2 regions of the Mesorhizobium sp. M1004 genome follow, and region 2 is predicted to be linked to the other one. Evidence: riboswitches for the same ligand, from Rfam matches in the RefSeq annotation. Region 2 holds a riboswitch; the other holds the start of a gene.
What was found. A riboswitch is a leader RNA that binds a small molecule or an ion and turns the genes downstream of it on or off. The one in region 2 is predicted to bind S-adenosylmethionine.
Positions count from the first base shown of each region.

Region 1: linked by a shared signal. The riboswitch ahead of metX (homoserine O-acetyltransferase MetX) and the one ahead of NKH54_RS30675 (O-succinylhomoserine sulfhydrylase) in region 2 are both predicted to bind S-adenosylmethionine.

Region 1 covers NZ_JAMYNB010000003.1:382,998-399,055, reverse strand. The annotation lists gene NKH54_RS08830 (LysE family translocator) at 1-155, opposite strand, end outside; gene NKH54_RS08825 (aldo/keto reductase) at 239-1,186, opposite strand; gene NKH54_RS08820 (gamma-glutamylcyclotransferase) at 1,351-1,884, opposite strand; gene NKH54_RS08815 (DUF2125 domain-containing protein) at 2,009-3,007, shown strand; gene NKH54_RS08810 (sugar kinase) at 3,132-4,055, shown strand; gene NKH54_RS08805 (prephenate/arogenate dehydrogenase family protein) at 4,062-4,997, opposite strand; gene hisC (histidinol-phosphate transaminase) at 5,002-6,111, opposite strand; SAM riboswitch at 6,238-6,315, shown strand; gene metX (homoserine O-acetyltransferase MetX) at 6,376-7,545, shown strand; gene metW (methionine biosynthesis protein MetW) at 7,542-8,156, shown strand; gene NKH54_RS08785 (DUF1330 domain-containing protein) at 8,164-8,484, opposite strand; gene NKH54_RS08780 (glycosyltransferase family 2 protein) at 8,732-9,667, shown strand; gene NKH54_RS08775 (DUF1194 domain-containing protein) at 9,719-10,507, opposite strand; partial or broken gene NKH54_RS08770 (ABC transporter ATP-binding protein/permease) at 10,571-12,392, opposite strand; gene NKH54_RS08765 (class I SAM-dependent methyltransferase) at 12,530-13,312, opposite strand; gene gloB (hydroxyacylglutathione hydrolase) at 13,431-14,198, shown strand; gene NKH54_RS08755 (cupin domain-containing protein) at 14,219-14,671, shown strand; gene NKH54_RS08750 (lysoplasmalogenase) at 14,646-15,320, opposite strand; gene yddG (aromatic amino acid exporter YddG) at 15,317-16,058, opposite strand, start outside.
Region 2 covers NZ_JAMYNB010000025.1:1,313-17,370, reverse strand. The annotation lists gene NKH54_RS30730 (histone deacetylase family protein) at 1-73, shown strand, start outside; gene NKH54_RS30725 (DUF6460 domain-containing protein) at 139-402, opposite strand; tRNA gene NKH54_RS30720 (tRNA-Gly) at 583-656, shown strand; gene NKH54_RS30715 (LysR family transcriptional regulator) at 661-1,668, opposite strand; gene chvE (multiple monosaccharide ABC transporter substrate-binding protein) at 1,963-3,033, shown strand; gene mmsA (multiple monosaccharide ABC transporter ATP-binding protein) at 3,185-4,717, shown strand; gene mmsB (multiple monosaccharide ABC transporter permease) at 4,714-6,000, shown strand; gene araD1 (AraD1 family protein) at 6,202-7,197, shown strand; gene NKH54_RS30690 (hypothetical protein) at 7,225-7,674, shown strand; gene NKH54_RS30685 (ABC transporter substrate-binding protein) at 7,691-8,461, opposite strand; gene NKH54_RS30680 (2'-deoxycytidine 5'-triphosphate deaminase) at 8,563-9,657, opposite strand; SAM riboswitch at 9,798-9,875, shown strand; gene NKH54_RS30675 (O-succinylhomoserine sulfhydrylase) at 9,933-11,123, shown strand; gene NKH54_RS30670 (ceramide glucosyltransferase) at 11,135-12,286, opposite strand; gene apaG (Co2+/Mg2+ efflux facilitator ApaG/CorD) at 12,509-12,901, shown strand; gene NKH54_RS30660 (Hsp33 family molecular chaperone) at 13,076-14,107, opposite strand; gene argF (ornithine carbamoyltransferase) at 14,216-15,127, opposite strand; gene NKH54_RS30650 (aspartate aminotransferase family protein) at 15,146-16,058, opposite strand, start outside.

The sequences.
Region 1 (16,058 bases), on a different contig from region 2:
GTGTAGTGAAGCGAATTGCGCAGGCCGAAGGCGGCCCCTATCGCCGTGACGCTGATCGTCGCCGGGCCAGGACTGCCCATGACGACGGTTGCCGCCAGCACCAGCGCCAGCAATTGCTGCCAGGGCTGCGCCTGCGAAAGAATGTCTGCGGCCATGCTGCCTCTTCTCCACAATAATGGAGAACAGTGTGGCAAGGCGGACAGCCGTCGTCTTGAACGATCGTGCCGAACCTGCGCGGCTAGGCGCTGGCCTTGTCCAGCGCCACGAGATCCTCCGCGCTGAGCTTCAGCGATGCGGCGCGCACCAGGCTGTCGACCTGGTCCAGCGTCGTGGCGCTGGCGATCGGCGCGGTGATGCCGGGCTGCGCCATCACCCAGGCGAGTGCTACTTCCGCCTGCTTGGCCGAATGGCGCGCCGCCACAGTGTCGAGTGCGGCCAGAATGCGCATGCCGCGCGCATTGAGATAAGCCTTCACGCCGCCGCCGCGTTCACTTTTGCCGAGATCGGCCTCGCTACGGTATTTGCCGCTCAAAAACCCCTTGGCGAGACTGAAATAGGTGATGACGCCGATATCCTCGGCCACGCACAGATCATGCAGCGGCCCGTCGAAGGATGAGCGGTCGTAGAGATTGTATTCCGGCTGCAGCACGCTGTAGCGCGGCAGCCCGCGCAGGCTGGCAACATCGAGCGCGGCGCGCAGCTGGCCGGCGTCGAGATTCGAGGCGCCGATATGGCGGACCTTGCCGGCAGCGAGCAGCTTCTGGTAGGCGCCGAGCGTCTCTTCATAAGGCGTGGTCGGGTCCGGCCAGTGCGACAAATAGAGGTCGATGACATCGGTCTGCAGCCGCTTGAGCGACGCCTCGACCGCCCTTTCGATATGGGCAGCGGACAAATCCTTCTTGCCTTGTCCCATATCCGAGCCGACTTTGGTGATGACGATGATCTTGTCACGGTTGCCGCGGCTTTTCATCCATTTGCCGATGATGGTCTCGGACTCGCCGCCCGCGTGGCCGGGCACCCAGCGCGAATAGGCATCGGCCGTATCGATAGCGTTGAGGCCGGCGTCGCCAAACCGGTCGAGCAGGTCGAAGGAGGTCTTCTCGTCCGCGGTCCAGCCGAAGACATTGCCGCCCAGGACCAGCGGCGCGATGGAAAGGTCGGTTTGACCGAGACGGCGTTTTTGCAAGACGGGGCTCCGTGGGCTGGCGGCGGGTGACCCGAATGCTTCGGGCCGCAGCTAAGCTAGGTCTCGCCGCGCCGAGGTCAAAGGCCTCAGCCAATTTTTCCAGCGGGCCAGCGCTTCACAAAGGCGCGAGCGCTTCGCCTGCAGGCTCGCCGTGGTCTACCGGCTCACGAGGCGATCCGCTTCGCCACCTCTTCCAGCCAGTGGTCGCTGATACCCAGCGCCGCGAGATGCTGCAGCGTGTTGAGCACATAGTCCTCGTTGTTTCCGGACTGGCCGACGGCGCCACGGATAACACCTGCCGCATGCGCGGCATCGAGCCCGCCGGCATACTGCTCATGCTGGCGGTCGACGATATAGGCGACCGCTTTCACTCTCTCTCCCGCGGCCGCACCATTCACGTCGAGACTGATATCGAGCACACGCTCGAGATAGACGCTGGTCACCAATTCGCGCTCGCGCAGATAGGTCAGCACCTCATCGCGCAGCTCGCCGGGCACGCGAAAGGCCAGCCCGATGCAGGAGCCGCCACGGTCGAGGCCTAGCACCAGGCCCGGCCGCTGGCGCGTGCCGCGATGCACGAAGGAATAGACGCACAGCGACCGGCGGTAGCCGTAAAGCCGCGCGCGGCGGGTCTCCACATGCGCAAATCCCGGCCGCCAGATCAGCGAGCCGTAGCCAAAAACCCAAAAATCGCCCATATCGCCAAGCCTGATTGCACGAGAGTGACGCCGCCGCATCGGAATCGGTGCTCTTCTGTTCTTTTTGCTTGTTGCGTAAGCCACAGTCCACCCGCAACACGCCCGCGTTAATGAAAGCCGCAGCATGACGTCAAGTGACGAGCGTCCGTCGAAGTTTCGCCGCCGGCTGATGTGGCTCGCTGCCTTGGTCGTTATGCTGTTCGGCGTCTACAGCGCGGTCTGGTTCTATGTCGCCGGTCGCGTCAGCAGCGAAGCCGACAAGGCGGTGGCCTCGCTCAAGGACAAAGGCATCGAGGCCGGCTGCGCCAACCTCACCGTCAGCGGCTACCCCCTGAGTTTTGCCATCTCCTGTGACAATCTGGCTTACGAGGACGACGCCAGGAACGTTGCCGCCTCGGCAGGCAGCTTCAACTTCGTTGCAGAACTCATCCGGCCTTTGTCGCCTGCCGCCGAGTTGCGTGGGCCACTGCGGACCTCGGTGCCCGGGATGGCGCCGCTATGGATCGATTGGGACAATCTGCAGGCCAATGCCAAGCTCTCCTGGCCCTTGCCACGCAGCATTTCGCTGCAGGCCGAGAGCTTGTCCGGCCAGACCGATCCGGCCGACGACACCGACCCGGTTTCACTGTTCAGCGCCGGAACGGCGGCGGGCGAGTTGCGACCCGACGGCCAGGACATCGGCTACGTCGGCAGCTTCACCGATCTTGAGATCGACGCCGACGCGATCGGCGGGCGCGTGCTGCCGCCGCTCGACGGCAGCGGCGACGCGACGCTGAAGAACGGCGTCGCGCTGATGAAGACGCAGGCCAGGAGCCTGCGCGGCCAGGCGGTCGGCATCCACAAGCTCGATCTGTCGTCGGGAACCGCGCGCATCACCGTCTCCGGCCCGGTGTCGGTCGACGCCAACGGCCAGGTCAATGCCGACCTGACGATCAAGCTGCAGGATCCCAAAGCCGTGGCGGCAATCCTCGCCACCGCAATCCCCGAGCAGAAGAGCCAGATCGAGCAAGGCTTTGCCGGTCTGGCGCTGCTCGGCAACGAACCGTCGATGCCGCTCAAGGTGGTGAAGGGCAAGGTCTCGCTCGGCTTCATTCCGCTGGGCAAGATCAAGCCGCTCGATTAGAGCAATTCCAGGAAAAGTGTGAGCGGTTTTCCGTCCGGAATTGCGTTAAAACAAAGAGATAGAACATGATCGCAAAGAGCGGGAATGGCTTTTGGGGAGAGATCATGTTCGAGCAAGCCGACGCATGAACCGACCGGTGAAACTGCTGAGCGTTGGCGCGCTGACGCTGGATACCATCCTGGCCGTCGAAACCCTGCCCACGCATCAGGGCAAGTTCATCGCCTCGGACGGCATCCAGATCGCCTCGGGCATGGCGACAAGTGCTGCCTGCGCCGCCCGCCGTCTCGGCGCCGAGGTGTTCCTGTGGGCAAGTGCAGGTGACGATGCCGTCGGCGACCAATTGCTGGCCGGCATCGAGGCCGAGGGCGTCGATTGCGGCTTTGTCCGCCGCGTCGAAGGCGCCCGCTCGGCGCTGGCCGCGATCCTGGTCGACGCTCATGGCGAGCGCATCATCGTGCCCTTCTACGACCCAAAGGCGCAGGCCGACCCCGAGGCGGTGCCTGTCGCCGATCTTTCCGGCTTCGATGCCGTGCTGGTCGATGTGCGCTGGCCGGGCGCCGCCGCTCTTGCCTTGACCGCCGCGCGCAGCGCCGGCCGTCCCGCCATCCTCGACGCCGACACGGCGCCGGTTGAGGTGCTGGAGCGCCTGCTGCCGCTGGCATCGCACATCGTCGCTTCGGAGACGGCGGCACGCATCGTCTGCGGCCATGCGCTGGACCCCGGAACCGCCTGTGCCGACCTCGCCAGCCGCACCGATGCCTTCGTGGCGGTGACCGGCGGCGCCGCGGGAAGCTGGTGGCATGACCGGTCCGCCGGATGCGTGCGCCACATCGCGGCGCCGAAGATCAAGGCGGTCGACACGCTTGCCGCCGGCGACGTGTTTCACGGTGTCTTTGCCGTCGGGCTTGCCGAAGCCATGCCTATCGAGCAGGCCTTGCGCTTTGCCAGTGCTGCCGCCGCGCTCAAATGCCAACGCTTCGGCGGCCGGCTGGGAGCGCCAAACAGGGCCGACACAATGGCCATGCTCGAAGCGACGTGGCCCGCTTGAGGGAACTTAGCTCTTGGCCGGATGTTCCACCGCCTGGCGGCCAAAATCCGGCACGTCGATGTCCTGGCCGGCCTCGATGATCGAACGGCGAACGGCCCGGGTGCGGGTGAACAGGTCGAACAGCTTGTCGCCGTCGCCCCAGCGGATCGCCCGCTGCAGCGAGGCGAGGTCCTCCGAAAAGCGCGCCAGCATTTCCAGGATGGCATCCTTGTTGTGCAGGCACACGTCGCGCCACATGGTCGGGTCGGAGGCGGCCAGACGGGTGAAGTCGCGGAAACCGGAAGCCGAATATTTGATCACTTCCGACTTGGTCACCGATTCCAGATCGTCGGCCGTGCCAACGATGTTGTAGGCAATGATGTGCGGAAGATGCGAAACGATGGCCAGCGTCATGTCATGATGCTGCGGGTCCATCGTGTCAATGTTGGAGCCGCAGCGCCGCCAGAATTCCGACAGCTTTTCCAGCGCGGCCGGATCGGTTCCCGGCAGCGGCGTGAAGATGCACCAGCGGTTTTCGAACAGCTCGGCGAAACCCGCATCCGGGCCCGATTTCTCCGTACCTGCCAGCGGGTGCCCCGGAATAAAATGCACGCCTTCCGGCACATAGGGCTGCATTTGCGCAATGACGGAGGCCTTGGTCGAACCGACATCGGTGAGGATGGCGCCTTTTTTCAGCGCCGGCGCGATCTCTTGCGCCACCTCGCCCGACGATCCCACCGGCACCGAGACGATGATCAGGTCGGCATTGCGGACCGCTTCCCTGGCGTCGGTGGTGTAGCTCTCGCCAAGACCGAGCTCCTTCGCCCGTGCCAGCGTGGCCGGGCTGCGCGTCGCGATGGCGACATGGCGGGCCAGGCCCTCGCGGCGGATGATGCGGGCCAGCGACGAGCCGATCAGGCCGATGCCGACCAGCGCGATCTTTTCAAACATCGGTGCTGTCATTGTTTCAGCTTTTCAGGAATGTCGTGAGGGCATCGATGACGCCGCGATTGGCTTCTTCGGTGCCGACGCTCATGCGAAGCGCATTGGGAAAGCCATAGCCGGTAACGCGCCGCAATATATAGCCGCGCTGGGTGAGGTAGTCGTCCGCCGCCTCAGCCGAATGCCTCTTGTCGTCGGGAAAGTGGATGAGGACGAAATTGCCGACGCTGGGCGTCACGCGCAGCCCAAGCTTCGTCAGCTCTTCATTCAGCCAGGTAAGCCAGGTCTCGTTGTGCAACGAACTGCGCTCGACATGGGCGCGGTCGCGGATGGCGGCAATGCCGGCCTCGATCGCTGTTGCGTTAACGTTGAAAGGGCCGCGGATACGGTTGATGGCATCGACGATGTGCAGTGGGCCATACATCCAGCCGATGCGCGCGCCGCCAAGGCCGAGCTTGGAGAAGGTGCGGGTCATGACCACATTCTGTGCGCTGCCCGCCAGCTCGATGCCGGCCTCGTAGTCATTGCGCCTGACATATTCGGCATAGGCCGCGTCGAGCACCAGAAGCACGTTGCCCGGGAGCGTGGAATGCAGGCGGCGGACCTCCTGGAACGGCAGATAGGTGCCGGTCGGATTGTTGGGATTGGCGAGGAAGATGATTTTGGTCCGCGGCGTCACCGCGGCCAGGATCGCGTCGACGTCGGCGCGCTCCTCGGTTTCCTTCACAGCAACCGGCTTGGCCCCCGCCGACTGAATGTAGATCTTGTAGACCATGAAGGCATGTTCGGTAAAAATCGCCTCATCGCCTGGCGCCAGATAGGTCTGCGCCAGCAGGCCCAAAATCTCGTCGGAACCGTTGGAGCAGATGATGTTTGCCGGGTTGAGGCCATGCACCTCGGCGATCGCCTCGCGCAGCCGGCGGGCGGTGCCGTCGGGATAGACATCGAGCTTGCCAGCCACTTCGCGCGCGGCCTCGATCGCCTTCGGCGACGGGCCGAGCGGGTTCTCGTTCGACGACAATTTATGGACCTTGGCAACGCCGGCCGGTGCCGTGCTCTTGCCCGGCACATAGGCGTCGATGTCCATAATGCCCGCGCGGGGCGTCGGCCGTGCCTTGTCCGCTGTCTTGTCCATGTCGCAAATCCATCGAGAATGCCTCCGTCCGGAGGCCGCAGCGGAAATACAAGCCGTAGCCGCGAATGTCGAGAGGCGGGCAATAGCTGGCCGTTGACGCCGGGCCGCACGAGTTCTAGAAGAACGCAACAGTTCCGTGGTGATTTGGCCGGTCGGCTTGCAGCCACGTTAAACAACTCGCTAAAGGGCCGTTTGCGTGACGTAACCGGCTTTGCGATCGCATTGCCGGTTTTTTATTGCCTGACGGCGGGCAAGGAGAGTCACATGGCCGCGCTCCGCGCTACAAAAACCAACAACGAGGCCGACAACCCGTCGAGCCCTGTGTTGCGTTTTGGCCCTGACAAGCCGCTGAAGCTCGACGCCGGCACGCTTTTGTCGCCGTTCCAGATCGCCTACCAGACATATGGCGCCCTCAACGATGCCCGCACCAACGCCATCCTGGTCTGCCACGCGCTGACCGGCGACCAGCATGTCGCCAGCACCAATCCGGTGACCGGCAAGCCCGGCTGGTGGGAAGTGCTGATCGGTCCCGGCAAGATCATCGACACCAACCGCTTCTTCGTCATTTGCTCCAACGTCATCGGCGGCTGCCTCGGCTCCACCGGTCCGGCCTCGACCAATCCCGCCACCGGCAAGCCCTACGGCCTCGACCTGCCAATCATCACCATCCGCGACATGGTGCGGGCGCAACTGATGCTGGTCGACCATTTCGGCATCGAAAAGCTGTTTTGCGTGCTCGGCGGCTCGATGGGCGGCATGCAGGTGCTGGAATGGGCGTCATGCTATTCCGAGCGCGTCTTCTCGGCCCTGCCGATCGCCACAGGCGCACGCCATTCCTCGCAGAACATCGCCTTCCACGAGGTCGGCCGCCAGGCTGTCATGGCTGATCCGGACTGGCATGGCGGCAAATATTTCGAGCACGGCAAGCGCCCGGAAAAGGGGCTCGCCGTGGCGCGCATGGCCGCCCACATCACCTATCTGTCGGAAGCCGCCCTGCATCGGAAATTCGGCCGCAATCTGCAGGACCGCGAAGCGCTGACCTTCGGTTTCGACGCAGATTTCCAGATCGAAAGCTATCTGCGCCACCAGGGCATGACATTCGTCGACCGCTTCGACGCCAACTCCTACCTCTACATGACCCGTTCGATGGATTATTTCGACCTCGCCGCCGACCATGGCGGCCGGTTGGCAGATGCCTTTGCCGGGACCAAGACCCGCTTCTGCCTGGTGTCCTTCACCTCGGACTGGCTGTTCCCGACCGAGGAGAGCCGCTCGATCGTGCATGCGCTCAACGCCGCCGGCGCCTCCGTCTCCTTCGTCGAGATCGACACCGACCGCGGCCATGATGCCTTCCTGCTCGATGAACCCGAACTGTTTGCCGCCATCAAGGGCTTCATCGGCTCGGCGGCCCGCGCAAGGGGGCTCGCCTCATGAGCGTCAATGGCAGCCAGCGCGTTGACCTCGAAGTCGTGGCCAACCTGATACCGCCGCAGTCGCGGGTGCTCGATGTCGGCTCCGGCGACGGCCTGCTGCTCGAACTCCTGCAGGAGACCAAGCAGGTCGACGGCCGCGGGCTGGAGCTGTCACAGCGCGGCGTCAATGAATGCGTGGCGCGCGGTCTCTCGGTCATCCAGGGCGATGCCGATACCGACCTCGAATTCTATCCGGACAAGGGTTTTGACTTCGTCGTCCTGTCTCAGACGCTGCAGGCGACCCGCAACCCGAAGCTGGTGCTCGACGAGCTGCTGCGAATCGGCAACCGCGCCATCGTCTCCTTCCCCAATTTCGGCCACTGGCGGGTGCGGCTGTCGCTGTTCGTCAAGGGCCGGATGCCGGTGACCGCGGACCTGCCCTATTCCTGGTACGACACGCCCAACATCCATTTCTGCACCATCCGCGACTTCGTCAATCTGGTCGAGGAACTCGGCGCTTCGGTCGAGAAAGCCACCGCGCTCGACGGCAACGGCCAGAAGATCGGCCTGTCGATGCCATGGTGGTTCTGGAATTTCTTCGGCCAGCAAGCGGTGTTCTTGCTGAAGCGGTAGTTTGCCCCTATTCCAGCACATCCGTCGCCTTGTGCGGGTGCTGAACGCCATCGGCGATGATCACATCGGCGTGGGAGTTGTCGGTGCGCAAGGCCAGAATCTCCCGATAGGCTGATGAATCGTACCAGCCCCACGCATGCGCCCTGTCCGGAAACTCGATGACGATCAGGTGCCCGGGCCATTCGTTTTCGACCACGTCCATGTCGCCGCCGTGGACAAGGAAGCGGCCGCCGAACGGCTCCAATGTGGCGTCGATCCTCTGCAGATACTCGACAATCTGCGGGCCCATTGTGACTTGACGCATATGGGCGACGGCGTAGGCGGCCATGGCTGAACTCCCTGTGAGATCGAAGCCCGACGACCGGCTTCGTTGGCGCAATCTGCAGACATGATGGCCATCGGTCGATTACGTCTGGGGTAATCGGCCGGCTTACCGGCGTCCTGGCTCAACAGTTTGTGATGACATTGCCGCTGGTTTTTTGTAGCGTCGAATCGAATGCCATCCCGGGTAAGGCTTGGACGGCGACCATCAAAACCTCCGGCCTCCAGGCATTTGGGGGCACAATCGAAGCAACATGTCCAAGGCAACCGACCTCGCTCCGCTGATCTCGGTGATCACACCGACGCACAATCGCCGCAGCAAGGTGGTGCGCGCCGTGGAGAGCGTGCTGGCGCAGAATTTTCCCCGGTTCGAACACATTGTCGTCGATGACGGCTCGACCGACGGTACGGCAGCCGCACTTGCCGAAATCCGCGATCCACGGCTGATCTATGTTGGCTCGAAATGGCGCGGCGCCAATGCCGCCCGCAATGCCGGCATCGAGCGGGCGCAGGCGCCGGTGGTGACATTCCTCGATTCCGACGACGTCTATTTGCCGGATCGCCTGGCGCGGACGCTGGAGCAGTTCGACAACAATCCCTCGCTCGAAGTGCTGATCAGTTCCTTCGTGTCGCTGAAGGGCAATCGCCGCACCAACTGCGTCAACCGCGAGGCGCTGCTGAGCCGCGACTCGCTGGAGCGGGCCCTTGTCGCGCAGACCATCTTCATTGCCGGGTCGGCAATCACCGCCCGGCGCGAGTCGCTGCTGGCCATCGGCGGCTACGACAGTGACGTCACGCGCATGCAGGATCGCGAATTGTTGCTGCGCTTTGCCCGTCGCAGCGGCGCGCAGCTGTCCGAAGTGATCGACTGGAAAAAGTACAACTCGGAGAATTCGATCTCCGGTCGCCGGGACGGCTATGTCGAAGCCTATGCGAGCTTGATCGACAAGCACCCCTATATCGCCGACCGCTACCCCTACATTCCGCCTTACATGATCGCCCGGCAGCTCATCGCCGATGCACTCAAGGGCAGGGTTTCGCAGGCGTTCTCCGGCTATATGGCCAACCGGTCGTCGAAGGCGCTTGGCTATTCGCTGCCGCAGCTGTTGCGTGGCTATGTCGGCGGCCGGCGCTGGCGCCGCGATCTCTATGCCGAATTTCGCGACAAATACGGTGCACGGCCGGCCTGAAGTTTGCCGACAAGCCGAGCAGCGGCTTTCCCCTCCGAACTGCCTCAAACCTCATTTGTCGAGTTCCGGCAGATATGGGTCGGAATATAGCCGCCGGTCGCGTTCGCCCTGCAGGCAGTCCATGGGTGCGGCGGCATCGATCGGGACCACGGTCGCATCGGCGATGCCGCTCACCTCCAGGATCAACTTGCGGCGTATGGCGGTGGCGAATTCCGAGGCCACATAGATCGGCAAAACGAAGGAGCCGGGCCCACCGGTGACGCAGTCGTCATAATACTGGTCGAGATGGCTGAAGGTCGGCGACGGGCTGATCAGGATCGGCAGGCCGTTGATGACGATGCCCTTGGCCACCGCCGCATCGCGTGTCGTGGCGACGGGCAGCCCGGTGTTGTTGGGACCGTCGCCGGAAATGTCGATGACGCTGCGTGGCGCATCGAACCCCGTGCCCTCGAACAGCCCGGCGCCGAAGGCAAGCGCACCGGAAATCGAGGTGCCGCGAAAGCTGCGGAACGGCCGCGCTTCTATTCTGTCGGCGAAGGCGTTGGCGCTCTCTGCGCTGTCGATCACCTGCCAGGCGATGACGCCATCCTCGCGCACGACGCCCGCCCATTCGAAATAGGCAAGCGCGATGCGCCCGGTGGTTCCCGAGCGCACGGCCTTGATGAAATCGGGATGCCTGAGGGCCTCGACATAGCCAGCGCGCTGCAGCGCGAACTCCCTCTCGTCCATCGACTGTGAGATGTCGACGGCCAGCACCAGTTCGACATCCACGGCAACGGCCGGGGCAGCCACGGGCGTGGTGCAGGCAAGGCAAGCTAACAGACTGAACGCGTCGAGCATGGCCGCACCACCGATATTTCGATCCGTGATCTTCGCCGCGATCGCGGCGAAATAAAGCCCCTTCTACTTCTTTCGCCGCACGGCCGCTTTCGGCGGCGGGTCGATGGCGCCGGTCCTGACTCGGGCGGGTTTCAGTGGCGCAGCACCCGTATCCTTCACGATGTTCAATGCGCGTGGAAAGAAATGATCATTGTGCAGTCCGCGCCCGATGTTGAGGATCGCGGTTTCCGGCAGGCGTTTCTCCAACATGGACAGCACCCTTCGTAGCGAAGGACCATCGAACGCGTCCATCGCTTCGTCGATGATCACCCATTTCGGCTGCCGCAAGGCGAGCCTGGCGAAGGCCAGCGAGCGTTGTTCGTCATCGTTGAGTTCACGCTCCCACCGTGCGGAACGGTCGAGCGAGGATGACAGCCGCTCGAGCCCGACCTCGGCCAGCACCGCCCCAAAATCAGCATCGCCAGCCGGCGCCGAGCCATTCGGATGCAGCACTTCGCGTAACGTGCCGGCAGGAAAATACGGAACACGCGGCACGAAAATCGGCGTTTCTCCGGCCGGCAAGCCGATCCGCCCGCTGCCCCAGGGCCAAAGGCCGGCAATGGCGCGGAAGAACAATGTCTTGCCGGCGCCTGGATCGCCGGTGATCATGACGCGCTCACCGGGATGGATCTCGACATGGCTGTCTGAAAGTTTGGTGCAGCCCTCCGGCGAGGCCACTTGGAGCTTCTCGAAGGTCAGGCTGCCATTGGCGTTATCGCCGAATTCGATGCGCTTTTCCTTGTCGTGCAGCACATCGGTATCATCGAGCGCAATGCGGAAGTCGGCAACGCGCATCAGCGTGGCGCGCCAGTCTGCGATGCCGCCGATATTGTTGATGAACCAGCGCAGCGACGAGTGCACCTGGTTGAAAGCGCCGACCGCCATCATCAACCCGCCAAAGCTGATATCGCCTGAAAAATAGACCGGCGATGCCACCAGGATCGGCGCCACCACGGTGATCCAGCCATAGGTATCGGTCACCCAGGAAAGGTTGATCTGCGCTTTGTAGATGTTTCGCATCGCGCCCAGCACCGTGCCAAGGTCGATTTCGAGCCGTCTCTTGGCATCGGCTTCGCCGTGATAGAGCGCGATGGCGTCGACATTCTCGTTGACGCGCACCATCCCGGAACGCAGCTCGGCCTCGCGGGTGTAGCGGTCGCTGTTGAGGCGGATCAGCGGCCGCCCGACCAGCCAGCTCAGCCAGGAGGCGATGCCGGCATAGAGGAACGCGGCCCAGACCATGTAGCCCGGTATCGCCAGCGACCAGCCCGTTGATGTGGAAGACGAAGCCCGACGAGAGTTGCCAAAGCACGCCGACGAACGACACCAGCAGGATGAAGGATTGCAGCAGGCCGACGCCGAGGTCCGTCGACAGATCGGACAGATGCGCGGCATCCTGCTGCATGCGCTGGTCGGGATTGACGCCGATGGCGCCGGCATTGGCGAGCCGGAAGGCCCGCGCCGGCCGCATCCATTGGTCGATCAGGTCGAGCGTCAGCGCCTCGCGCAGCTTCAGCCGGATCATCTGGTTGAGCCAGGTCTGAGCGATGTTGAGCAGCAGCAGCGTGCCGGCAATCACGGCAAAGATCATCAGCTGATGCAGGAAGGCCGCCATGTCGCGACGCGCCAGCGCATCGTAGAAAGGCTGGTTCCAGCGGTTGAGCAGAACCTGGCCGATCGACGTCGCGACGATGACCGCCATAATGCCGACCGACGTCCAGACCAGCCACTTGCGCACCGGTGAGCCTATCAGCGCCCGTTTGATCGTCGCCACCTGATCGCGCAGGCTGCTGGCATCGACGGTTACCGGCTGAGCGGCGGCGGACTTGTCCGGTTGATCAGCCATGCACGAGGTCCTTGCGTTCAGAAGCGTTGCTGAAACCAGATGGAGAGACTTGAAGGCATCCGCCGCTCAAACGGACCGCGAATGCATCTGCGACAGATAGGTGGGAAAAACCCACGCAACACCAGTTTTCATGATGATCACGAAGGTGTCACCTGACGCGTCGTCGATGTCACCCCTTCCGCCCGGCGGCCAAGCCGCGTCGCACCGTGCGGTGACAGTACCGGCACGAAGACACGGCGCGAAGCGCGCTGCGCGACCGGCACGCCCTGATAGAGCCGCTTCTGCGCCTCGACCACGATGACGCCGGAAAAGATCGGCCAGAACCGCCGGCCGGCGCGCTCCAGCACATTGTGGAACCGCATCATGAAGCGCCGCGGCGATGGCGGGAAGAACAGCGCGTCGGACCAGGAAGCCGGCGTGAAATTCGCCTCGCGCAGCAATTCTGTCAGCTGGCCGCGCGAGAACGGCCGGCCATTGCCGAACGGCGTGTGCTCGAACCGCGCCCAGACACCGCGCCGGTTGGGCACGACGATGACGACGCGCCCTGCCGGCGACAGCACCCGCCAGATCTCGTTCAGCGTCTCGCGCGGGTTTTCGACATGTTCGAGCGAATGCACGAGCAGCATGCGGTCGATGCAGGAATCGACCAGCGGCAATTCCTCGTCGAAGACCAGCGCCGTAGCCGTCGGCCCGTTCGCCGGCCAGACGACGGCGCCTTGCGTAGCAGGCATGAAGGCAAACACCCGCTCGGCATCGGTGCCGAACCGCTCCAGCCACGGCAAGGTATAGCCGAGCCCGACCAGCCGCTCATTCGGCACTGTTGCCCATATTGAGGACAGCGCCATGGTGATCGAGCGTTCAGCCAGGCGGCCGAGCGTGGTCGAATAGAAGGAGCGGAGATCGACGATATCGGAATGCATGCGCGGGACGGTAGCTGCGATGCCGCCCAAGTTCAACAAAGCCGCCACGTTCTGCAAAGCTAGAGTGACATCGGCGGCCAAGCGCCCTATGTCTGCGCCAACAGATGGAGAGATGCCAATGCCCGTCGAAATCGAACAGTTCATGTGCCGCAGCGACAATTTCGGCGTGCTGGTGCATGACCCGAAAAGCGGCGAGACCGCCATTATCGACGCGCCCGAAGAAGCGCCGATCATTGCCGCGATCGAGCGTACCGGCTGGAAGCCGACGATGATCCTGACCACCCACCACCATGTCGACCATGTCGAGGCCAATCTGGCGCTGAAGGAGCGCTTCAAGCTGCGCATAGTCGGACCGGAGGCTGAAAAGGGAAAAATTCCCGGCATCGACGAGACCGTCGGGCAAGGCTCGGTCGTCCATCTCGGCGGCGAGCGGATCGATGTCATCGCCACGCCCGGCCACACTGCGGGCCATGTCTCCTATCATTTTCCGGCCTCGAAAGTGGCGTTCACCGCCGACACTTTGTTCGCGCTCGGCTGCGGCCGGCTGTTCGAATGCAAGCCGCCGGTGATGTATGAGTCGCTGAAGAAGCTGGCGGCACTCCCGGCGGACACGGTCATCTATTGCGGCCATGAGTATACGCTTTCGAACGCCCGCTTTGCGTTGACCGTCGACCCGACCAATTCGGCGCTCAGGGAACGCGCCGCCAAAATCGAGACCCTGCGCGCCGACAACAAGGCGACGCTGCCGACCACGATCGGCGAGGAATTGTCGACCAATCCGTTCCTGCGCTGGCACGACCCGGCGATCCGCAAGCATCTCGGTATGGAGGAGGCCTCCGACGCCGAAGTGTTCGCGGAAATCCGCAAGCGCAAGGACAATTTCTGAGCATCGTTCCGGGATCAGCCATGACCAGCGCCGCTGAAATCATCGCCATGCTTGGCCTCAAGCCGCATCCGGAAGGCGGCTGGTATGCCGAGACCTTTCGCGACGGCGCCGGTGGCGCGCGCGGCCATTCGACGGCGATCTATTTCCTCCTTGAACAGGACCAGATTTCGGCCTGGCACCGGGTCAAGGACGCGGCCGAGGTCTGGCACTTCCATGCCGGAGCGCCGCTGGCGCTGTCGATGTGCGAGGAAGGTAGTCCAATGCTTAACCAGGTGATCGAGCAGGTGCTCGGCATTGAGCTTGCGGCGGGCGAGCGGCCGCAGATCGTCGTGCCGGCCGGCTGGTGGCAATCGGCGCGCAGCCTCGGCGAATGGACGTTGGTCGGCTGCACCGTGGCGCCGGGCTTCGACTTCGCCGCGTTCGAAATGGCCGAGCCGGGCTGGGAACCTAGCGTAGCAAAAAGCCGAGCGTAATTGCCAACTGGGCGGCATAGTAGAGCACCCAGACCGCATAACGGATGCCGGCGCGATAGGGTGCTATTGCCGGAACCAGAAATTTCTCCGCGGCAAGCAGCCCGTCCGATGCCATGAACATAACAGCGCCGCCGATGACCCACGGATTGTCGAGCGTCAACGCCGAGATGCCCATCGCCAGAATGGCTGCGATATAGACGCCGATTGGCACCCGCAGGCGGGGGCCGACACGGCGCCAGAGTGCCGCCAGCATGACGACTGCGAAGGCCGCCATGGCCAGCGCGATGACGCCGCGCCATGTCTCGGCGCTGAGCACATCCAGCCCGCCGCCGCTGCGCAGGAAGAGCGGCACATAGAGGACATGCGCCGCAAGGAAGCTGGCCAGCCCGCCGAGGAAGGCCTTTTCGCCGTCACGCGACAGGAAGGCGTCGCCGACGGCGCTGAGCGCCAGCGCAGCGACGAGCAACAGCGGCCCACCTTGCATGAAGGCGAGCGCCGCAAGCATGGCCACGGCCAGCGTCTTTGCCGCCGAGCGGGCCAGCGTCGGCCGCATATCCAGGGTGAAGGCGTAGATCACTGCCGCCACCAGCGAAAAAATCAATGTTGCATTTGCGTTGGCGTCGATGCCGCCGGCAAACGGCATCGTCATGCGCTTGCCCCGCCAGTTGCCGCCTTGCGCAGGAACAACGATTTCGCCGCCAGCGCCGCGCCGCCGGTGATCAGCACGCAGGCCGCCAGGATACGCAGCGACGGCTCGGCAACGCCCGCCGCGATCAGCACCAATGTCGACAGCAGTGGCGCCGCATAGCTTGCCGCGCCGAGCACCTGGATGTTGCCGCGCTTTACGCCGATATCCCAGGCGTAGAAGGCCGCGCCCACCGGCATCAACCCCAAACCAAGCACCGCCAGCCACTGGCCGGGACCATCGGGCAGCACCGTCTTTTGCAGCAGAAGCTGGCAGACGAGAGACAGGGCTGCCGTGGCGGCGCAGAACCAGGTGACGATCGAGGTCGGCACCGCCGGAAAGCGCCGCGACAGCAGCGAATAGGACGACCACAGCAGCGCACAGACGGCCGCCATCGCATAGCCGAAGGTGTAGCGAGCATCGAAGGCGAGGCCGCCACCCTTGGTGACGATCAGCACGGTCCCGGCGAGCCCGAGCAGCGCGCCGACGACATGGTTCCAGGCCAGCTTCTCGCCCGGCATCAGCGCTGATCCCAGCACGATCAGCAGCGGCCACAGATAGGCGATCAGGCTTGCCTCGACCGCCGGCGCGTTGCGCAGCGCGGTGAAATAGAAGAAATGGTAGCCGAACAGTCCGGCAATGCCGATCACCCAGACCTGGCGTGGGATCTTCAGGCTTTTATCGGTCGCCGGCATGAACAGC
Region 2 (16,058 bases):
CTATTCGACCGATGTCGCAGCGCTCGCCGCGCGCCACGCCATCCTGTTCGAGGTGGCGTCGTACTTTGCCTGAGTGGCCTTGGTTTGAGCATGATCTTTTCCGAAAACCGGTGCCACTTTTCGGGATCATGCTCCGCTTCACTTGCGGTAGTTCGCGACCCTGAGCAGGATGAACACCGGCACGACGATCGCGGCGCCGAGCAGGATATAGCCCAAGAAGCGATAGACCGCGTTGAAGCCAAGATTCCACAGATCGATGAAGAAACCCTGGATGCGGTAGAAGACGTCCATCGGCGTCCAGCCGAACGCATTCATGACCAGGCCGACGAGGAACGACACGACCAGCAGCTTGATGATCACCCTGACGGGCGAGTCACCGAGAAAGCGCGTCACTGTGGACAAGGGCCTGCCTCCAGATTGGTGTGCCCGGATTCGGGGTACAAACCCACGAATACGCACTTGCTGCGCCCGCATCAAGGCAGGCGGACCGGCGCAATCGGTCGGGTTTCCAACAGCCGTTTCCGAAGAGCTGTCCAAGGGCGATTGCCCGAAGCATGCCCATCATGATATCGAGAGGCCGACGCGGGTATGATGTAATGGTAGCTTGTCAGCTTCCCAAGCTGAACGCGAGGGTTCGATTCCCTCTACCCGCTCCAGTTCCTATCCCACCTCCCGCAAGATAAAATCGTGCAGCATCTTGGCTGCCGGCGACAGGACGCGGTTCTTCACCGTGATCAGGCTGTAGGGGCGGACCTCGATGTCAAACTCGGTCTGGACGACATCGATGGCGCCGGCGAGACCGTCGGGGTTCTGGATGAATTTTGCCACCTGGATCGACACCGGGGCGATGGCGTCGGACTGCGCCACCATGACCAGTGTGAGCAGCAGCGACGAGGTGTTGAGGATGCGGTCCGGCAGGGCGATGTTGCGGTTCAGGAAATTGCTCTCCATCGCCTGGCGCAGCGGCGACCCGCCCGACTGGAACACCCAGTCGAAGGCGGCGGTGTCCTCCAGCCGCACCGCCCTCCCATTGTTAAGAGGATGGCCATTGCTCAGCGGGTGGCCGCGACGCACGATCAGGCAGGCCTTCTCGACGCCGATGACACGGGATTCGAACAGGCGCGGATTGAGGTCTTCGGGAACACGGGCGATGATGAAATCATGGCGCGTGGCGATCAGTTCGCGCGCCAGCACATTCGACGTCTCGACCTGCATGGTAATCTCGATGCGCGGATAGAGGCGGCGTATCTCGCGGATCGCCGGGACCGCCAGTTCGATCGCCGGCGCCGTCACCGCGCCAAGGAACACCGAGCCGCCCTTGCCGGCCTTGAGCTCCGATATTTCGCGGTCGGCCTCGCGCATTTCGAGCAGGATCGAGCGCGCGCGCCGGGCCAGCGCCTTGCCGTAAGGGGTGAGTGTGATGCCGCGCGGCAGCCTTTCGCAGAGCTTCACCTCGAGCACCGCTTCCATCTCGGAAATCATGCGCGAGGCCGCCGGCTGCGAGATGTTCATCACCTGGGCGGCAGCACTCACCCGACCGTGATCGTCGAGTGCTGCGATCATGCGCATGTGACGCAGGCTCAAGCCGCTACGCAGAAGTGTCTCGCCATCGCCCGGCAATTCATCGTAACCGCTTGAAATTCCCTGAGGACCTCGTAAAGCCGCCATGCCTTTTCCCGCTTCCGCCACTGTTCCAGCCCGGTTTAGTCATATACCGGTTTTGGTATAGCAACCACCGAAGATCGCATTTGACAGTTATGGCAAAGGGTCACACTTTCGCGCGTCCTCAAGACTTGACGGTCGATGACGAGCAAAATCGTATCGATTTAAATCAAGACTGAGGGCCGATTGGGAGGATACCGGAGATCGATTATGACGGCGGCGGCGCTTTGGTGCATCCGCCCGACTGCGCGGCCCGCGAAGCCCCGAGGTGTCGCGTCCATCAACCAGGGAGAGTTTTACGTGAAAATCATCAAGACACTGGCCGCCGTCGCGGCCCTTGGCATCGCTGCCATGACCTACTCGGCGCACGCAGCCGACAAGGGTCTTGTCGGCGTGCTGATGCCGACCAAGACCTCGCAGCGCTGGATCAATGACGGCGATGCCGTCAAGTCCCAGCTCGAAGCTCTCGGCTACACGGTCGACCTGCAGTACGCGCAGGACGACATCCCCAACCAGCTCAGCCAGCTGGAAAACGAAATCACCAAGGGCCCGAAGGCGCTGATCATCGCTTCGATCGACGGCACGACCCTGTCGGACGCGCTGCAGAAGGCCGCTGACGCCGGCGTCGTCGTCGTCGCCTATGACCGCCTGATCAAGAAGACCGCCAATGTCGATTACTACACCACCTTCGACAATTTCGGCGTCGGCGTGATCCAGGCGAACTCGCTGGTCAAGGGCCTCAAGGAGCGCTTCCCGAACACCAAGCCGTGGAACGTCGAACTGTTCGGCGGCTCGCCGGACGACAACAACGCCTTCTTCTTCTACAACGGCGCAATCTCGGTGCTGCAGCCGCTGATCGATGACGGCTCGATCAAGATCAAGTCCGGCCAGACCGGCATGGACAAGGTCGGCACGCTGCGCTGGCTCGCCGCCACCGCCCAGGCGCGCATGGACAACCTGCTGTCGGCCAACTACTCGGACGGCAGCCGCGTCGATGGCGTTCTTTCGCCCTATGACGGCCTGTCGCGCGGCATCACCGCTTCGCTGCGCGCCGTCGGTTACGGCACCGACGCCCAGCCGTGGCCGATCGTGACCGGCCAGGACGCCGAGACCGCTTCGGTCAAGCTGATCATCACGGGCGAGCAATACTCGACCGTGTTCAAGGACACCCGCGAACTGGCCAAGGCCACCGTCGAACTCGTCGACAAGGTGCTCTCGGGCGGCAAGCCGGACGGCCTCGATGAAAAGACCTACAATAACGACGTCAAGGTCGTCCCCTCGATCCTTTTGACGCCGCATGAGGTCGACAAGTCGAACTACCAGGCACTGGTCGTCGACTCCGGCTACATCAAGGCCGACGAACTGAAGTAATCCGTTTATAAAGACAGGGGTCCTGCGCGACGCAGGACCCTTTCCGTTCACAAGCGACCCCGGTATTGTTTCTACCGGACTTAGTTTGCGTGCATGTCGTTGCCTCAAACCGCAAGCACTTTGGAGCGACATGCAACAGGAGGAGCTTGCCCTGATGACGACGATTTTGGAGATGCGCGACATCACCAAGACGTTCCCCGGCGTGAAGGCGCTGTCGAACGTCAACCTCAGCGTCGAAGAAGGCGAGATCCACGCCGTGGTTGGCGAGAACGGCGCCGGCAAGTCGACGCTGATGAAGGTCCTGTCGGGCGTCTATCCCGCCGGCACCTATGACGGCCAGATCATTTTTCAGGGTCAGGAATGCCAGTTCAAAGGAATCCATGACAGCGAACACAAGGGCATCGTCATCATCCACCAGGAGCTAGCGCTGGTGCCGATGCTGTCGATCACCGAAAATATCTTCCTCGGCAACGAAAACGCCCGATACGGCGTCATCGACTGGGATGCCAACGAGGCGCGCACCGCTGCCCTGTTGAAGAAGGTGGGCCTCAAGGAGGACCCCAAGACACTGATCACCAATATCGGCGTCGGCAAGCAGCAGCTGGTCGAGATCGCCAAGGCGCTGAGCAAGGACGTCAAGCTTTTGATCCTCGACGAGCCGACCGCATCGCTCAGCGAGAAAGACAGCCAGGCGCTGCTCGATCTTCTGCTCGAATTCAAGCGCCAAGGCATGACCTCGATCCTGATCTCGCACAAGCTCAACGAGATCAACCGGGTCGCCGACAAGGTAACCGTCATCCGTGACGGGCGCACCATCGAGACGCTGGCCAAGAAGGATATCTCCGAAGACCGCATCATCACCTCGATGGTCGGCCGTTCGCTAGACGACCGCTATCCGCCGCGCGAGCCCAAGATCGGCGAAGTCGTGTTCGAGGTGAAGAACTGGTCGGTCTATCACCCGCTCCATGCCGAGCGACAGGTGATCAAGGGCATCGACATCAATGTGCGCAAGGGCGAGGTGGTCGGCATCGCCGGGCTGATGGGCGCCGGCCGCACCGAATTCGCCATGAGCCTGTTCGGCCGCTCCTATGGCCGCCGCATCACCGGCGAAGTGCTGCTCAAGGGCAAGCCGGTCGATGTCTCCTCGGTAAGCAAGGCGGTCCAACACGGCATCGCCTATGTCACCGAGGACCGCAAAACCTACGGCCTCAACCTTATCGACCATATCAAGCATAACATTACGCTGGCCAATCTCGACGGCGTGTCGCGCCACAGCGTGATCGACGACATGCGCGAGCTTGCGGTCGCCAACGACTATCGCAAGAAGACCAATATCCGTGCGTCAAGCGTCTATCAGATGACCGGCAATCTTTCCGGCGGCAACCAGCAGAAGGTGGTGCTGTCGAAATGGTTGTTTGCCGACCCTGACGTGCTGATCCTCGACGAGCCGACACGCGGCATCGATGTCGGCGCCAAATATGAAATCTACACGATCATCGCGCGCCTTGCCTCGGAGGGTAAGGCGATCGTGGTCATCTCGTCGGAAATGCCGGAATTGCTGGGGATTACCGACCGCATCTACGTCATGAACGAAGGGCGCATGGTGGGCGAAATGCCGGCGGCGGAAGCAAGCCAGGAAAAGATAATGCGCGCCATCGTCCGGGGAGAAGGAAAAGCAGCATGAGCACCGAAAGCGCCCCCGCCCCGCAGGGCAACGTCGCCGACGAACAGCGCCCGCGCATCGCCGTCTCGGCGCTGGCGACGAATTTGCGCGAATACGGGCTGATCATAGCGCTGATCGTCATCATGCTGTTCTTCCAGTTCACCACGTCGGGGACGTTGTTCAAGCCGGTCAACCTCAGCAATCTGGTGCAGCAGAACTCCTTCATCATCGTGATGGCGCTGGGAATGCTGCTGGTGATCGTATCGGGCTATATCGACCTCAGCGTCGGATCGGTCGCCGGTTTCATTGGCGCGCTGGCGGCAAACATGATGGTCATCTGGCAACTCGGACCGCTGAGCAATCCGCTGGTGGTTTCGATCGTCTGCCTGGTCGCGGGTGGCCTGATCGGCGCCGCGCAAGGGTATTGGATCGCCTATCACCGGATACCGAGCTTCATTGTCACGCTGGCCGGCATGCTGATCTTCCGCGGCATTTGCCAGGCGTTGCTTGGCGGCGGCTCGTCGGTGGGTCCGCTTCCCGACGACTTCAAGATGCTCAGCTCCGGCTTCATCCCGGATGTGATCGGCCCACTGACGCTCGTCCCGCCGGTCGTGAACGCAGCCGGCAAGACCATCATGGGCAGCGGCGTGACCCTGCACATGACGACGGTCGTGCTGGGGCTGATCGCCGTGCTCGCCTATGCCTATTTCGGGGTCCGCACCCGGCGCAAACGAGAACGCCATGGTTATGAGGCCGAGCCCTTCACCCTGTTCGTCGTCAAGACGCTGGTCGCCAGCGCGCTGGCGCTGTTCCTGGTCTATGAGTTTGCCAGCTACCGCGGCCTGCCCGTGGTGCTGCTGGTCATGGGCGTGCTGATCACGCTGTTCGTCTTCGTCACCAAGCGCATGACCATCGGGAGGCGCATCTACGCCATGGGCGGCAATCCCAAGGCGGCGCAGCTGTCGGGCATCAACACCGAGCGGCTGACGCTGATGGTGTTCATCAATATGGGCGTGCTGTCGGCGCTTGGCGGCCTGATCATCGCGGCTCGTCTCGGCCAGGCGGTGCCGGCGGCGGGTCTCGGCTCGGAGCTCGATGTCATCGCCGCAGTGTTCATCGGCGGCGCCTCGGCGATGGGCGGCGTCGGCCAGGTTATCGGGGCGGTCGTCGGCGGCTTCATCATGGGCGTGATGAACAACGGCATGTCGATCATGGGCGTCAATGTCGACTGGCAGCAGGTGGTCAAAGGCCTGGTGCTGCTCGGCGCCGTGATCTTCGACGTCTACAACAAGAACAAGGCCTGACAAGCTTCAGCGAGGCAAGCAGGAGGCATACGGTCGCGGCGCAGCCGGCAAGTTGTCGGCATAAGAAGTCCCCCGAGGGATGGAGCTCGCGAGCGCAATCCGGACGAAGAGTTCAACCCGTGGCGCGGCGAGGTCCGAGCCGCGCAGGTCAAGGTTTGCCAAGGGGCAACCCGGCCAAGGCACATGAGAGAGGATTTCATCATGCTAATCTCCCAGATCCTCGACGACGCCGAGACCATCCGCGTCGTCGCCCGCAATGGCGGCGGCAAGACCAGGATCATCAACGGCGCCCGCAGCGTCTATTCGCTGGCCATGGAAGCCGCGCGCACCGGAACGGGCCTCGCCGCGCTGATCGAGCGCAAGGGGTTCGGTGAAGCGATAGACCTCGACGCCGTCTACAAGAAGGGCCGGCTGGTGTCGCCGATCAACCATCCCGATCCTGCGCATCTGCATCTGACCGGCACCGGCCTGACCCATCTCGGCTCGGCGGCGACGCGCGATTCCATGCACAAGAAGCTCAGCGATGGCGGCGAGGAGCAGCTTACCGATTCCATGAAGATGTTCCGCATGGGGCTCGAAGGCGGCAAGCCGGCCAAGGGCCAGACCGGCGTGCAGCCGGAATGGTTCTACAAGGGCAACGGCACCATGGCGGTGGCGCCGGGCGCCGCACTGATGTCGCCGGCCTTTGCGCAGGACGCCGGCGAGGAGCCGGAAATCGCCGGCATCTATGTCATCGGCGACGACGGCGCGCCGTTCCGCGTCGGCTTCACGCTGTCGAACGAGTTTTCCGATCATGTTACCGAGCGGGTGAACTATCTGTTCCTGGCACATTCCAAACTGCGCAACGCCTCGTTCGGGCCGGAAATCCTGATCGGCGACCTGCCGGCCGACGTCAGGGGCTCATCGCGAATCTATCGCGACAGCAATTTGCTGTGGGAAAAGCCGTTCCTGTCGGGCGAAGCGAACATGTCGCACACAATCGCCAATCTCGAACATCATCACTTCAAATATTCGGCCTTCCGCCAGCCGGGCGACGTGCATGTGCACATGTTCGGCACGGCGACGCTGTCCTTTGCCGACGGCATCAAGACTCAGGCTGGCGACGTGTTCGAGATCGAGGCCGGGGATTTCGGCCTGCCGCTGCGCAACCCGCTGGAGATTGAGCAGCCGGTTAAGGTGGCGGTGAAGGCGCTTTGAGGCAGCATCACAATTTGGGAGCCGGAAATGAACGGAATGCGGCTTGTCATTGTGTTCACGGGCGTGGCCCTGTTCCTGACCCAACCGTCGGTGGCCTTTAGCGCCGGCCAGTGCAGCCCGAAGTCCTATCGTGAAGCCCGTTTGGCGATGACGAGCCGTCTTCTGGCAACCGGCTATTCGAAAGCCCAGGTGAGCTTTCTGATGCGCAACACGGATCACATGACATCAGCGCTTCGCAGCGACAGGCTGAACAACAATGGCAAGGTCTGCGGCATCGACTCCGCCAAGGCCCATGTCCTCGGTTGCCTCGACAAGCAGTTGTTCCCGTTGAAGCGCGGCTCAAACGCTTCGCTCGACGAGGTCAAACTGACCGAAGGCTTTTGGGGCAGGAAACGTTTGGCCGCACGCGAACTGCTGTTTATCGGCCATTTTCATGCCTGCCTTGGCGCCGCGAAATCGTATCTCTTTCGCGGCTGACGCCGGCGGACGGGACTCAATAGATATCGAAATCGAAATACTTGGCCTGGATCTTCTTGTAAGTGCCGTCGGCGACGATGGCGTCTATCGCCGCGTTGAGCTTGTCGCGAAGTGCCGTGTCCTCCAGGCGGACAGCGATGCCGGCTTGCGTCTCGGTGCCCTTGACGTCACCGACAAGCTTGCAGCAGCCGTCGCTCGCCTTCTTCAGCCAGTCCATCAGAACGAATTTGTCGGAGATGACGGCGTCGAGACGGCCGTTCTGCAAGTCGGTGATCGCCTCTTCCTGGGTGGGGTAGAGTTTCGCCTCGGCGCCGGCCTTGCCATAGGCGTCCTGCGCATAGTCGGCCTGGGTGGTCGAGGCCTGCGCGCCCACCGTCTTGCCGGCAAGGGCTGCCGGTTCGGTGGAAGTGAGGTCGCTGTCCTTGGGCGCCACCAGCGCCAGCGGCGTCGTGTAGTATTTGTTGGTGAAGGCGACCTGTTTCTTGCGCTCCTCGGTGATGCTCATCGAGGCGATGATGGCGTCGAACTTTTTCGCCTGCAGCGCCGGGATGATGCCGTCCCAGTCCTGGGTGACGATCTCGCACTCGACCTTCATCTGCGCACACAGCGCATTGGCGATGTCGATGTCGAAGCCCTCGATCTTGCCGTCCGCGGTGATGGTGTTGAAGGGCGGATAAGCGCCCTCGGTGCCGATCTTCAATTTCTCCTGCGCCTCAGCCAGCGAGCCGGCCGATATCACCAGCATGGCAGCGCCCGCTGCCGATATGATCCATCTTGAAATCTGCATTTTGGTTCCCCTTGCGCGCCGTTCTCTTGCCGGCCACCGAAAGGCAGCCAAGCATGGTGAGGCAGCGCAGGCAAGTATTTTGCCTGACGGTGATCGAAGGTTCAGCCGGCGGGGCGGAAATGCTTGGAGAGCTTGAGGCCTTGCGCCTGGTAATTCGAGCCGAGATCGGTGCCGTAAAGCGCCTGCGGCCGCTTCAGCATGTGTTCGTAGACCAGCCGGCCGACGATCTGGCCGTGGTCGAGGATGAACGGCACTTCGTGGCTGCGCACTTCGAGCACCGCCCGGCTGCCGGTGCCGCCTGAGGCCGAATGGCCGAAGCCCGGATCGAAGAAGCCGGCATAGTGAACACGGAATTCGCCAACCAGCGGATCGAAGGGCGTCATCTCGGCGGCGTAGAGCGGCGGCACGTGCACGGCTTCGCGGCTGACCAGGATGTAGAACTCGTCCGGGTCGAGCACCAGTTCGCCGGCGCCGCTCTTATAGAGCGGCTCCCAGAAATCGACGGCATCCTGGGCGGCGCGCTTGTCGACATCGACCAAGCCGGTGTGATGCTTGCCGCGATAGCCGACCAGGCCGTTCTGGTCGCCGTCAAGATCGATCGACAGCGCAATGCCGCCGCCGGAAATGTTGGGCGGCTCGGTCGCCACCAGCATCTCGGCGCGGTGCAATTCGTTCAGTTCTGCCTCCGACAACAGCGCGTTGCCGGTGCGAAAGCGGATCTGCGACAGCCTCGATCCGGCGCGTACGACGATCGGGAAGGTGCGCGGACTGACTTCGAGATAAAGCGGCCCGTGATAGCCGGGGGCGATCTTGTCGAACTCATGGCCGCGATCGGTCATCACCCGGGTGAAGATGTCGAGCCGGCCGGTCGAGCTCTTCGGGTTGGCCGAGGCCGACACATTTGCGGGCAGCGCCAGGCTTTCGAGCAGCGGCACGATGTAGACGCAGCCGGTTTCCAGCACCGCGCCCTCGGCGAGACTGAACTCATGCAATTTCAGCCGGTGAAGCTTGTCGGCCACCAGATGATCGGGACCCGGCAGGAAGGAGGCGCGCACGCGAAAAGCCTTGTCGCCGAGCCTGAGATCGAGGCTCGCCGGCTGCACCTGGTCGACATCGAGCGCGCGCGGCGACTTCAGCGCGCCGGACTGAAACAGCGCGGAAATGTCCTGATCGGGAAGAATGCCTGTCTGCCGCAAAAGGCTGGCTCCGCTCCAAGGTCGGTCTCTTTGTGGCAGGTTCTTGCCGCAAAACCGCTGGATATTATTGCGGAACCTGCCTGGTACAAACCTCTTAATGAAGCCGGCAATTGACGCAAGCGCAGGTGAGGTCTAAAGGGTCGTTATCCCGTGGTGATTTGGCCGGTCGGCTTGCAGCCACGTTAAACAAGTCGCTAAAGGACCGTCGGGCCGCAAGGCCATATGGACCGGTTGCGACTTTCGCGGCCGGTTTTTTTGTGTCTGGAACAAAAACGATGAGCACCAAGAAGCGTAACTGGAAACCTCAGACCGCACTCGTGCACGGGGGAACGCTGCGTTCCCAGTTCGGCGAGACGTCCGAAGCGATGTACCTCACCCAAGGCTATGTCTACGAGACGGCGCAGGCTGCCGAGGCCCGTTTCAAGGGCGAGGAGCCGGGCTTCATCTATTCGCGCTATGCCAACCCTACCGTCGACATGTTCGAAAAGCGCATGTGCGCGCTGGAGGGTGCCGAAGATGCGCGCGCCACGGCGTCCGGCATGGCGGCGGTGACGGCAGCGCTCCTGTGCAGCGCCAAGGCCGGCGACCATATCGTTGCGGCGCGCGCGCTGTTCGGCTCCTGCCGCTGGGTGGTGGAGACGCTGGCGCCGAAATACGGCATCGAGGCAACGCTGGTCGACGGCACCGACATCGCCAACTGGGAAAAGGCGGTGCGGCCGAACACGAAACTGTTCTTCCTGGAAAGCCCGACCAATCCGACGCTGGAAGTGGTCGACATCGCAGCGGTGGCGGCGCTCGCCACCTCGATCGGCGCCAGGCTGATCGTCGACAATGTCTTTGCCACGCCCTTGCAGCAGAAGCCCTTGCAGCTCGGCGCCCATATCGTCGTCTACTCCGCGACCAAGCACATTGACGGCCAGGGACGCTGTCTCGGCGGCATCATCCTGTCGGACAAGAAATGGATCGACGAGAATTTGCACGACTATTTCCGCCACACCGGCCCGAGCCTGTCGCCGTTCAACGCCTGGACGCTGCTCAAGGGCCTGGAGACGCTGCCGGTTCGGGTGCGCCAGCAGACGGAAAGCGCGGCCAAGATCGCGGATTTCCTGGCAGGACGGCCGGAAATCGCCCGCGTCATCTATCCCGGCCGCGCCGACCACCCGCAGGCCGACATCGTCAAGAAGCAGATGACGGGCGGATCGACGCTGATCTGCCTCGACGTCAAGGGCGGCAAGCAGGCGGCCTTCGCCTTGCAGAACGCGCTCGACATCGTGCTGATCTCCAACAATCTCGGCGACGCCAAGAGCCTGATCACCCATCCGGCGACCACCACGCACAAGAACCTCAGCGACGAAGCTCGCGCCGAACTTGGCATCGGGCCGGGAACGCTCAGGCTGTCGGTCGGTCTTGAGGATACGGACGATCTGCTGGAGGACGTTGCGCAGGCGCTGAAGGCAGCCGGGTAGGCCGCGAGGCGTCACGCTCCCGACGAAACCTCTTCCAGTTCGGCCGTCTTGGTGCCGATGGTCATGGTGTTGCCGCGCCAGTCGACGGCGCCGCTCAGCCAGCCGCGCGCCCAGATGGCGGGAAGCATCATGTCGCGGACCATCATCGCCGGGACCATGCGCAGCGACAGATGCCAGCCCTTGGCCGCGGCCAGCGCGCATTCGGGAATGTAGGCCGCCGTCAGCACGGCCAACACCGTGGCCGGCAGGCTGATGCCGGCACTTGCGGCCGCCACCAGCGCCAACGCCAACGGCACGGCGACGCCGGTCAGGATCTCGGGTGCGAAAAACAGCGGGAAGGTGACGCGGCGCAACCGCGCCCAGCGCGCCTGGCGCGACCAGATGTCGGCAAGTCGGCGCTGCCCCAGTGGTTGCTCGAAAGGCGAGGCAACGAGATTGACGCGCAGGCCCAGTCCGTTGACCAGCTTGGTTGCAGCAGCATCCTCGGCGATCTCGGCGGCCAGCGCGCGGATACCGCCACTGGTATCGAGCATCGGCTTGTTCCACAGCATGCTCTTGCCTTGGGCAAAGCCGAGACCGAGCGCCTCGCCGGCATATTGCCAGCGCGCCTGCAGCGTGTTGAGGAACGCGCATTCGACCTCGGCCCAAAAGCCATCCGGCCGAGAGCCGATCGGCGTCGAGCAGATAAGCCCGGTATTGGTCCGCCAAGCCGCCATCATGTGCTGGACGTAATCCCTAGGCATCAGCACGTTGGAATCCGCGAGAATAACCCAATGATAGAGCGCCGCTTCCCAGCCCTTGACGCAGTTGTTGAGCTTCGGGTTGCTGCTGACGCGGTCGTCGCCGATCAGCAGCCGGGCCGGCACGTTGGGAAACAGGACGATCGCCCTGTTTATCAGTTTGACGACGGGATCGTCGGCGTGAGCGACGCAGAAGATCAATTCGTAGCGCGGCCAGTCGAGCGAGAAGGCTCGCTGCAGCGTCTCTTGTGTGAACGGCTCCACGCCGCGCGACGGCACGACGATCGAGACCGGTGGCTGCTCGTTGGACGGCGGAGGGATGAGACGGCGCGCTTTCAGCTTCGACGATGCAAGCAGGATGCTGGCGAGATTGGAAAGAAGCAAAGCGGAGGAAGCGAAGGCGGCTGTGAGAGCTGGTTCCATCGAGATCTGGTCACTCCGGAAAGGCCGCTCGCGGCTGCTTTGTCAGTCGACAGATGGGCCTTGAGTCGCCGGCAAGGTTTGCGCACACCAACATTGTCATGTGTCACTTAAATGACATTGTTTGTCGGCACCTGCGCTTTGAGGCTGGCAGGACATGCCGCTCTGCGCGTATCAAACCGCATGGCGCGACAAATGTTCCCTGCCGCGCAACCGGAGCAGCCCATGTACCGCGCCGTCACGCGCAACATCGAAGTGCAGGTCAGACCGTTCTACCTGGAGGACCGCTCGGACCCGGCGGAGAACCGTTATGTCTGGGGCTACCAGGTGACGATCGACAACCAGTCGGACGATTTCGTGCAGCTTATGGCGCGTTACTGGCACATCACCGACGGCAGCGGCCGGGTCGAGGAAGTGCGTGGCGCCGGCGTGGTCGGCGACCAGCCTGAGCTCAATCCCGGCGACAGCTATCAATACACGTCAGGCTGCCCGCTCTCGACGCCGTCCGGCTTCATGGTCGGCCACTACACCATGCGCAACAAAAAGGGCGAGACGTTCGACGTCGCTATTCCCGCGTTTTCGCTGGATCTGCCGGGGACGCGGCGGACGGTGAATTAGGGGTTTTCTCCCCAGAGAAATGCCCGGCAGGGCAATGAGGGGCGCCGCCGGACTCATGAGGTTATCTTCCACGCACATGACCTAGGCTATGCGCGGCCATTCACCAAAGTTCGCGCTGCCCCTCATCCGCCCTTCGGGTACCTTCTCCCCGTGAACGGGGAGAAGGAAGAGATGCTACTGAGCTGCAAACTCCGCCGGGTCGAAGTCGTACTGCTTCGAGCAGAACTCGCAGGCGACGTGGATGCCGCCATCTTCGGTGCTGTCCTTGATTTCCTGCGCGGAAAACCCCTCGAGGATGCCGCGTATCTTGTCCCTTGAGCAGGAACATTGGTCGGCAACCGGCACGCCGCCGAAGACGCGCACGCCATGTTCGTGGAACAGCCTGTAGAGCAGCCGCTCGGCGCCGATGGTCGGGTCGATCAGCTCGGTCGGCTCGATGGTGCCGAGCAGCGCCACCAGCTCGCGCCACGAATTGTCGGCCGGCTCCTGCGTCACGTCACGCGGATCGCCGTCGCCGCCCGAAATGTCCGGCACGCGCATGCGCTCGGGTGACTGCGGCAGGAACTGCGCCAGGATACCGCCGGCGCGCCACTGCTCGCGCGCACCGCCGGGGCCGGGCGTCAGCAGCTTGGCCACCGACAGCCGGAGGTCGGTCGGGATCTGCTCCGACTGGCGGAAATAGGTGCGCGCGGCGTCTTCCAGCGTCTCGCCGTCGAGCTGGACGATGCCCTGATAGCGCTGCGTGTGCGCGCCCTGGTCGATGGTCAGCGCCAAAACGCCGCTGCCCAGCAGCGTCTGCTGCGAGGTCTGGCCTGCGGCCACCAGGGCCTCCAGCCGGTCGGCATCGAAGCGCGCATAGGCGCGCAATGCCGAAGGCGTGGAGAAATCCGCAACCAGCATGTCGACAGGCCCGTCGGTGCGGGTCTGCAGGATGAACTTGCCTTCAAATTTGAGCGAAGTGCCGAGCAGCACCGTCAGCACACAGGCTTCCGCCAGCAGGCGGGCGACCGGCTCGGGATAGTCATGACGGTTGAGGATGGCGTCGAGCATCGGCCCGAGCTGCACGGTGCGGCCGCGCACATCGAGCGGGCCTACCTCGAAGGGCACGACATGATCGTCGCCGGCATAGCCGAACTCGCCGAGTTTGGGGTGATGTTCAGTCACTTGATGCGTTTCCAACATGACAAAGCTCCAGGGCGCGGCCATGCGGCCCGGAGGGGTGCATGCGTCCAAACGCGCTTGATTTGCGTGATGGGGCGCAAATAGGCATCGCGCCGCCCCGGATCAAGCGCTTGGAGATCAAGCGCCTGGAGATCAAGCGCCCAGACACCAGGCCAAAACCGCCTTCTGGGCGTGGAGCCGGTTCTCGGCTTCGTCGAAGACCACCGAATGCGGACCGTCGATGACCTCGTCGGTCACTTCCTCGCCACGATGGGCCGGCAGGCAGTGCATGAACAGGGCGTCGGGCTTGGCCCTGGCCATCAGCGCCGCATTGACCTGATAGGGCGAGAAGACATTATGGCCGCGGGCGCGGTGTTCCTGGCCCATCGACACCCAGCAGTCGGTGACGATGCAGTCGGCCTGGTCGACGGCCTCTTCGGGCGAGCGGGTGAAGTGCAGCTTGCCGCCATTGGTCTTCGACCAGTCGATGTGCTTCTGCGCCGGCTCGCTGCCTTCCGGTACGGCGACATTGAGGTTGAAGCGGAACCGCGCCGAGGCCTCGAGCAGCGAATGCAGCACGTTGTTGCCGTCGCCGGTCCAGGCGATGGTCTTGCCGGCAACCGGACCGCGATGCTCCTCGAAGGTCATGATGTCGGCCATCAGCTGACAGGGATGGGTGTCGTCGGTCAGCCCGTTGATGACCGGAATCGTGGCATTCTCGGTCAGCTCGAGCAGCCGCTCATGCGACGTGGTGCGGATCATGATGGCGTCCACATAGCGCGACAGCACCTTGGCGGTGTCGGCAATGGTCTCGGAGCGGCCGAGCTGCATTTCGGTGCCGGTCAGCATGATGGTCTCGCCGCCGAGCTGTCGCATGCCGACGTCGAAGGACACGCGCGTGCGCGTCGACGGCTTGTCGAAGATCATGGCCAGCACCTTGCCTTCGAGCGGTTTGGTCCGTTCGCCGGCCTTGAGGCGCGCCTTGCGCACCACCGCATCGTCCAGCATCAGGCGCAGATCGCCTTCGGAAACGGCGGAAAGATCGGTGAAATGGCGAAGGCTCATCGGGAATGGTTCTCGGGATTACTTCGCGGCGGCCGCGGCGATGGCGTCGGTCAGGCCCTTGGCGCCGGCGCGGATGCGATCGAGCGCTTCGCCGATCTCGGCGTCGGTGACGGTCAGCGGCGGCAGCAGACGAATGACGTTGTCGCCTGCCGGCACCGCCAGCAGATGCTGGTCGCGCAGCGCCATGTTGACCTTGGTGTTGGGCATGGCGCATTTCAGGCCAAGCATCAGGCCGCTGCCCCTGATGCCTTCGATGACATCAGGAAATTCGTCGGCGACCGCCGCCAGGCCCTGCTTCATCAGCAATGCCTTGCGCTGGACGTCTTCGAGGAAGCCGTCTTCCAGCACGACGTCGAGCACAGCGTTGCCGACCGCCATGGCCAGCGGATTGCCGCCGAAAGTGGTGCCATGCACGCCTGCCGTCATGCCGACGACAGCGTCGTCGGTGGCGAGGCACGCGCCCATCGGAAAGCCGCCGCCAATACCCTTGGCAATCGCCATGATGTCGGGCGTCACGCCGGTCCATTCATGCGCGAACAGCTTTCCGGTGCGACCGATACCGCACTGGACCTCATCGAAGATCAGCAGCAGGCCGTGCTGGTCGCAGAGCTGCCGCAGCCGTTTCAAGGATTGCGTCGGCACCGGGCGGATGCCGCCCTCGCCTTGCACCGGTTCGATCAGGATCGCGGCGGTCTCTGGTGTGATCGCCTTTTCGGCGGCGTCGATGTCGTCGAAGCCGACCTGGTCGAAGCCTTCGACCTTGGGCCCAAAACCTTCGAGATATTTGTACTGGCCGCCGGCGGCGATGGTCGCCAGCGTGCGGCCGTGGAAGGCGCCTTCGAAGGTGATGACCCGGAAGCGCTCGGGATGGCCCTTGACGAACTGGTGGCGGCGCGCCGTCTTGATCGCGCATTCGAGCGCCTCGGCGCCG